DNA from 2 places in the Pseudoalteromonas sp. 20-92 genome. Region 1 is predicted to be linked to the other one. Evidence: predicted binding sites of a transcription regulator. Region 1 holds the regulator's gene; the other holds the start of a gene.
The links. Region 1 encodes sigma-54, which starts transcription at its own class of promoters, with help from an activator protein. Its sites were predicted from a motif close to GTTGGCACGNNNNTNGNNT; they were not measured.
Positions count from the first base shown of each region.

Region 2: a site for sigma-54 is predicted at 1,276-1,294, ahead of NRL14_RS04795 (flagellar basal body rod protein FlgF). Genes of this name have one in related genera too.

Region 1 is NZ_JANJGQ010000004.1:22,728-26,816, reverse strand. Features, by position in the region: gene rapZ (RNase adapter RapZ) at 1-261, opposite strand, end outside; gene ptsN (PTS IIA-like nitrogen regulatory protein PtsN) at 281-733, opposite strand; gene hpf (ribosome hibernation promoting factor) at 738-1,025, opposite strand; gene NRL14_RS05340 (RNA polymerase factor sigma-54) at 1,052-2,551, opposite strand; gene lptB (LPS export ABC transporter ATP-binding protein) at 2,621-3,346, opposite strand; gene lptA (lipopolysaccharide transport periplasmic protein LptA) at 3,343-3,885, opposite strand; gene lptC (LPS export ABC transporter periplasmic protein LptC) at 3,875-4,089, opposite strand, start outside.
Region 2 is NZ_JANJGQ010000003.1:226,130-230,218, reverse strand. Features, by position in the region: gene flgE (flagellar hook protein FlgE) at 1-1,155, shown strand, start outside; gene NRL14_RS04795 (flagellar basal body rod protein FlgF) at 1,332-2,075, shown strand; gene flgG (flagellar basal-body rod protein FlgG) at 2,097-2,885, shown strand; gene flgH (flagellar basal body L-ring protein FlgH) at 2,902-3,585, shown strand; gene NRL14_RS04780 (flagellar basal body P-ring protein FlgI) at 3,598-4,089, shown strand, end outside.

The DNA.
Region 1 (4,089 bases):
ACTGTCTAGATAAAACAGAGTCGGTTTAGCAAAGCCAGGTAAGTATTCAAGGATATCGTTAAATTCATCTTGCTCTTTTGGTAAATTACGGACATCAATACTAACTGCAATTTTGTCGTAGTTATCAGATACACTTCTCACTAAAGAAGGTAGCAGATTAATTGGAATATTATCTACGCAATAATAACCTAAATCTTCAACTACGCGTAAAGCAACCGATTTTCCAGAACCGGAACGGCCACTTATGATAATTAATTCCATTTATCACCCATTATGTTAATTACGATTGTTCTACAATAACTTGATACAGTTCAGTATCTGATTTTGCGCTGCGTAACTGTTTACAAAAATCTTTATTATTTAGTTTATCAGCTATCGTTGCGAGCGTCTTTAAGTGCTGCTGGTTATCGCCATCAGGTACGATGAGTGCAACAAATATATCAACAGGGCGATTATCTATTGCATCAAAATTAATAGGTGTTTCGCTTACTAATACGAGTGCTAAAGGCTCTTCTGCGCCGCTCATTCGCCCGTGAGGGATTGCAATGCCTCTTCCTATACCAGTGCTTCCCAGTTTTTCTCTATTCATTAAGGCGCTGAGAATATCTTGTTGAGAAAGATATGGGAGCTTGTCATGAGCAAGTTGACTGATGAACTCTAAAATTCTTTTTTTACTATTAAAAAGGACCGCAGCTCTGCTGCAGTCCTGGCATATAAGTGAACTTAATTTCATAATATTAGTGTCGAGCAAGCTTCTCTTTGTGTTTAATAACTTGGCGATCGAGCTTGTCAATCAGCGAGTCAATGGCGGCGTACATATCTTGATGTTCAGTAGAGGCAAATAACTCAGCTCCACTTACATGAATCGTTGCCTCAGCTTTTTGGTTTAATTTTTCTATATCAAGAATGACATGAACATTATTAATATGATCTGAGTGTCTTTCTAGCTTCGCAAATTTGGTATTTACATAATCTCTTAATGAATCAGTTACTTCTACGTGACGACCAGTTAAGTTTAGTTGCATAAGCATTACCCTCTTTGTTTAGCGTCTTAAATCAAACTTTTTCGCTGATTTGACGGTGGAATAGCTAGAGATTCGCGATACTTTGCGATTGTACGTCTCGCTACTTTTATTCCTTGCTCAGCTAATATATCTGCAATTTTACTATCACTCAATGGTTTTGCTGAGTTTTCTGCTGCGATTAATTTTTTAATGAGAGCGCGTATTGCTGTTGATGAGCATTCGCCTCCATTTTCAGTACTTACATGGCTTGAGAAAAAATATTTAAGCTCAAAAATACCGCGAGGTGTATGCATATATTTTTGAGTTGTTACGCGTGAAATAGTTGATTCGTGCATTTCGACCATTTCTGCTACATCATTTAAAACCATTGGTTTCATGGCTTCGGGGCCATGCTCAAAAAAACCTTGTTGTTGCTTAACAATACAATTAGTTACTTTTAATAGTGTATCGTTTCTACTTTCTAAACTTTTAATAAACCATTTAGCTTCTTGTAGATGCGAGCGAATAAACTGGCTATCACCACTTGATTTAACGGTGCGTGACATTGCTGCATATTGGCTGTTGACTCTGATTTTAGGCATGCTATCTGGGTTTAGTTCAACAACCCAGCGACCTTTTATTTTTTTCACCGATACATCAGGAATTACATACTCAGATTCTTCTCTAACTATAGTATCCGCCGGTTTTGGGCTAAGAGTATGTATTAAAGTCATTATTTCTTTAAGCTCTTCTTCTTTGAGCTTTGTTTTTTTCATTAATGTACGATAGTCGCGAGCAGCTAATAGATCAATGTGCTCGGTTAAAATCATTTTTGTTTCATTAATATAGGGTGTTTCTTTATCGTATTGGTTCAGCTGAATACATAAGCATTCTTGTAAACTACGTGCTGCAATACCAACAGGGTCAAACAATTGAATTCGTTTTAAAACAGCTTCTATTTCGTCAAGTTCAACTTCGTTGTCTTCTTCGTTCTCTTGATTAAAACTTTCTAAAATTTCTTCGCAGCTCAGCGTTAAAATACCCGAATCATCGACGGCTTCAACAATCGCAATCGCAATCGCTTCATCGGTAGGACTAAAGGGAGTCAGTTGTAGTTGCCACATTAGGTATTCGTGGAGCGTTTCAGTTGAGGAGCCTTGGTATATAGATTCATCTTCAGGCATTGGTCCTGATGATGACGCTGGGGCTGCGCTCATATATTCATCCCAACTAACATCCATAGCCATTTCATCACCTAGCGTATCTTTAGCAAGTGCTTCACCACTGTCTTGCTCATATTCGCTCGGAACATCATCAGCATTTGCGCTAACAGTGACATCGTCGTTATCTGCTTTTTGCTCGTTTTTACCAGCAGAATCTTCGGCGTAATCTTGTTCTTCAACCTCTAATAGGGGGTTGCTGTCGAGTGCTTCTTGTATTTCTTGCTGGAGATCCAATGTACTGAGTTGCAACAGGCGAATTGCTTGTTGCAGCTGTGGAGTCATTGTAAGTTGCTGGCCCATGCGCAGCTGTAATGATTGCCTCATGTATCTCTAACAATCCTTTTATGTTGTTATAATTAATACTAGCAGATGCTTAAAGACATGGCGTAAATGTTACAGCCTAAATTGCTCGCCTAAATAAACATCACGTACTGTTTTATCGTTTAATACGTGTTCTGGAGTGCCTGATGCAATTAACTCACCATGAGAAACTATGTAGGCTTTTTCGCAAACATCAAGAGTTTCTCTTACATTATGGTCGGTAATTAACACACCAATACCACGATTTTTAAGATGTTCAATTATTTTCTTTATATCTAACACTGAAATAGGGTCAACACCAGCAAAAGGCTCATCAAGCAATATAAATTTAGGATCAGCGGCTAGTGCTCGCGCTATTTCAACTCGGCGACGCTCGCCTCCTGATAATGCCATACCTTGGCTATCACGAATGTGCTGAATACTAAATTCATCTAATAAATTGTTAAGTGTGTCTTCTCTTGCTTGCTTATTTAGCTCTTTACGTGTTTCTAAAATAGCCATTAAATTTTGATAAACAGTAAGCTTTCTAAAAATTGATGATTCTTGGGGTAAGTAACCAATGCCTAATCTAGCACGACTATGCATAGGTAAAAGAGTAATATCGTTATCGTCGATAGAAATCTTGCCTTTATCACTAGGTACAAGGCCTACAATCATATAAAACGTTGTGGTTTTACCTGCACCATTAGGGCCAAGTAACCCGACTATGCTGCCAGCCTTTACTTCCAGACCTACATTTTTTACAACTTCGCGGCCTTTATAACTTTTAGCTAATAGTTCTGCTTTTAATGTACTCATGGCTGACCTTTATCGTTTTTTTCTTTTTTAGTCTCAATAGGTACTAAAATAGTATGCACACGATCGGTTGAGTTTTCGTCTTTTTCAGCGCTAATTAATTGCTGTTGCATATCGTAAGTAATACTCTTGGCATTTATTTTTTGACCCGCTTGCGATACTTGTGCATCGCCAATAAGGGTTAAAAATCGTTTAGCTACATCATAACGAACTTCGTTTGCGCTGGCGCTCATTATAGTGCCATCAGTTTGTTTTTCTTCGAAATATGCAGGGCTACCAGTTGCAATTAGTAGCTGTTTATTATCGCCTAATTCATCACGTTTATGTACTTCTAAACGGTCGGCTGTAATACGGCGGTTGCCGTGAATAATCTCAACATTTTTTTCAAAAATTCCGACGTTTTCTTTTAATTGGCCTTCTTGTTTGTCGGCACTTATTGATATTTGATTCGCTGCAGGTTGAATCGCTTGTTCAGCAGCGCTAAGGTTGAAAGCTAGTATAAGTGTCGGAATAATAAGTATTTTTGAAATTTTATTGGTCATAATATATAGTTCGCGTATGGTTAATAAGTTTTATCACTTCAGTTTTTAAATCGGCTTCAAGGCCTTTACCGGTGATCTTTAAATTGGGTCCCGTAACAATAACGGGTTGCTCTGAACGCATCGTGAGTAGTTTTATATCTACTTGAATATTATCCGCATTAATCTTGTCTATCATTGCATTATCAGTAAGATTCTTGGCAACCA
Region 2 (4,089 bases), on a different contig from region 1:
CAAGGCTCATTGCAATTCACAAATAATTCTCTCGATTTGGCTATTACAGGTGAAGGCTATTTCGCAATGAGTCAAGATCTTGGAGCACAAGATTTTACTTACACACGTGCTGGTGCGTTCAAGCTAAATAAAGATAACTTTGTCGTTGATGCTAAAGGAAACTTTTTACAGGGTTTTCCAGTCGATGAGGCCACAGGTGATACGACTTCAGTAAGTTTGAGTACTTCATCAGCATTGCAAATACCAGATTCTTCTGGATCGCCTCGTGCAACTTCGAGCGTCTACAGCTCATTTAATTTAGATTCGCGTGTTGATGCACCTACACTTGCTTTTGATCCAGCAGAAAGTGCTACGTATAATTCATCGACTTCGACGACTGTGTATGATTCGCTAGGTGAGGCACATGTTTTGCAATACTTTTTTGTAAAAAAAGACCCTACAACCAACCCTAACGAATGGGATATACATGCTACCTTAGATGGTAAAGTTATTGATCCCACCTCTGGTGGAGAGCAAACTACAACCCCGTACACCGCTTTAACGACGATTGGCTTTAGTTCAAATGGTTTACCTGAAACTACAAATGGAGTTGCTAACACAAGCGCTACTACTTTTGATGAACTAGTTTTACCAGCAGGTGCCACAACTGGATTATCTACGTTATTAACTAATGGTGCATCTTTTCCAGATACAGGTGTTGAGCTGAACTGGCGCGACGAAGCAGGTACAGCAAATAAAGTACCAACTCAGTATGCAAGCCGCTTTGAGGTGAAAGCTTTAGAACAAGATGGTGCAACTGTAGGTCGTTTAGCGGGTATTGATATTGGTTCTGATGGGAAAGTTGTTGCTTCTTATAGTAATGGTGATTCAACTTTCTTAGGACAGGTTGCTATGGTGCGTTTTTCAAATTCACAAGGCTTACAACAAGTTGGTGATACAGCTTGGAAAAAGAGCTTAACATCGGGAGAGCCTATTGCTGGTGAGCCTGGCTCTGGTACATTAGGTTCTATCAATTCATCCGCATTAGAGCAATCAAATGTTAATTTAACAAATGAACTTGTTGATTTAATAAGTGCTCAGCGTAATTTCCAAGCTAACTCTCGAGCGCTTGAAGTTAACTCAACAATTCAGCAAAGTATTCTGCAGATTCGATAAGCTAAGATTCATTAAACTAAAAATAAAAAGGCTGCATTTTGCAGCCTTTTTATTTTTAGTCTGTGAATCATCTACTGCAAGAAATGTTTATTTATTACCTTAATTTTACGTCAATCGTGATCTGGCATCTATTTTGCATTTGTATAGTTATAGATTTTTTTATGTGAGTCGATGTTATGGACAAAATGGTCTACATTGCGGCCTCTGGTGCTAAGCAGAGCCTACAGGGGCTTGCCCTTAAAGCCAATAATTTGGCGAATGCTAATACTACAGGCTTTAAATCAGACTTTGCTCAAGCGCGTTCTATGCAAGCGTTTGGTGAAGGGCTGCCAACCCGTGTATTTTCGATGCAAGAACGTCCAGGTTCAAATATGACATCGGGTGGCATAGTTGAAACAGGCAGAGATTTAGATATTGCAATGAGCGATAACGCATGGCTGAGTGTGCAAGATGCGTCGGGTAATGAAGCTTACACTAAAGTAGGTACGCTTAATATCACGGCAGAAGGTATGCTGGTAACAAGTCATGGCCGCCAAGTTATTGGCGAAGGTGGTCCGATTATACTGCCTGTACCGATTGAAAAAATTGAATTTAGCCAAGATGGTGCTATCCAGGTTCGTCCGCAAGGCGCACCAGCGAATTTTTTAGAAGAGGTTGATCGCTTAAAAGTAGTTGAAGCAAATAACTCACAACTTGAAAAAGGTAATGATGGCTTATTTAGACCAAAACCAAATCAAGTTGTTGATACTTCTGCTAATGTAAAAGTATTGAGTGGAACCTTAGAAATGTCGAATGTGAACCCAGTTCATGAAATGGTCGATATGATAAGTCATCAACGCCAATTTGAACTACAAGTCAAACTGATGAAGACAGCTGAAGAAATTGACGAACGTCAAGATCAGTTGTTACGCATAGTTTAACTTTAAAATGAGGACATTATTATGAATCCTGCATTATGGATTAGTAAAACAGGGCTTGATGCTCAACAAACTGATATTTCGGTTATTTCAAATAATTTAGCAAATGCCAGTACGGTGGGCTATAAAAAAAGCCGCGCTATATTTGAAGATTTACTTTATCAGAATATTAATCAGCCTGGCGGTCGTTCATCGCAAGATACCGAAATGCCATCGGGCTTAATGCTAGGGGCGGGTGCCAAAGTTGTAGCGAATCAAAAAAACTTTTCGCAAGGTAATATGCTAACTACTGAAAATTCACTTGACTGGATGATTTCAGGCCCTGGTTTTTTTGAAGTATTACAACCAGATGGCAATATTGCTTACTCACGTAATGGCCAATTTACTACGGACGGTGACGGGCGAGTTGTTACATCGGGTGCTGGCTATGTTGTCCAACCTGAAATGAATGTACCTGATGATGCACAGTCAATTACTGTTTCGCAAGACGGAGAAGTATCTGTGCGTGTTGCAGGTCAAGCCGATAACGTAGTAATTGGTCAGATTACCATTAGTGACTTTATTAATCCATCGGGCCTTGAGCCTATCGGGCAAAACTTATATACCGAGACAGCAGTGAGTGGTGCTCCAGTGCAGGGTAACCCTGGGGTTGAGGGGTTAGGTACTATAATTCAAGGCTCTCTTGAAACATCAAACGTAAATGTCACAGAAGAGCTGGTAAATCTTATCGAAACTCAACGTATTTATGAAATGAATTCAAAAGTAATTTCAGCCGTCGACGAAATGATGAGTTATATCAATCAGCAACTGTAAGGTTTAGGGGCAGAATATGCGTAATATTATGTTATTTGCGGCAGGCACTCTATTTTTAAGTGGGTGTGTATCAACACAAAATAGTGAAATAGTGCAAGACGATCCTTACTATGCGCCAATGTACCCAGAACCAAATATAGAACCTGTTGTAGCAACTGGCTCTTTATTTAACACGAATGTGTCGAACGATTTATACGCGGACAGAAAAGCTCTGCGTACCGGCGATATCATTACGGTTAAATTGCAAGAATCTACCCAAGCTACAAAAGCGGCAAAAACAGAAACAGATAAGCAATCTGACACGAGCCTTGACCCTGTAATTGGTTTGGGGGGACTTCCGGTTAATATCGGTGGCGACAGTATTCAATTTGGAATTGGCAGTGATTCATCGTTTTCTGGTGACTCTAAATCAAATCAATCAAATAGTTTATTTGGCAATATATCGGTTAATGTGATGCGTGTTTTACCAAACGGTAACTTAGTTATTCGAGGTGAAAAATGGTTAACTCTTAATACAGGCGAAGAGTTTATTCGCTTAGAAGGGTTAGTGCGCCCGCAAGATGTTGGCTCAGATAATACGGTTGAGTCAAACCGAATAGCCAATGCACGGATTCAATATTCAGGAAAAGGGCAAACCCAAGAGGCACAAAGTGCTGGTTGGTTAACGCGCTTTTTTAGTAGCTCGCTCTTTCCTTTTTAGAGGACATTCAATATGAATGTATTTAAGTTTTTTTGTTTAATTGTTTTGCTGGGATGCCAATTTTCGGCACATGCAGAGCGTATTAAAGATATCTCTATGGTTGAAGGTGTGCGTTCTAACCAATTAGTGGGTTACGGGTTAGTTGTTGGCTTACCTGGGACTGGCGAGCAAAGTAAGTTTACCCAACAGAGTTTCAAGGGCATGTTAAGTAATTTTGGTATTACACTGCCGGCTAATTTAAGCCCTAAAATTAAAAATGTGGCTGCTGTTGCTGTGCATGCAGAGTTACCTGCGTTCAGAAAACCAGGACAAACAATTGATATTACCGTGTCGTCTATTGGCAGCGCCGGTAGTTTGCGCGGTGGTACTTTAATTCAAACATTTTTAAAAGGTGTTGATGGGAATGTATACGCTATAGCACAAGGTAGCCTTATTGTTGGCGGCTTAGGAGCTGAGGGGTTGGATGGCAGCAAGGTTGTTATAAATACACCCACCGTCGGTCGA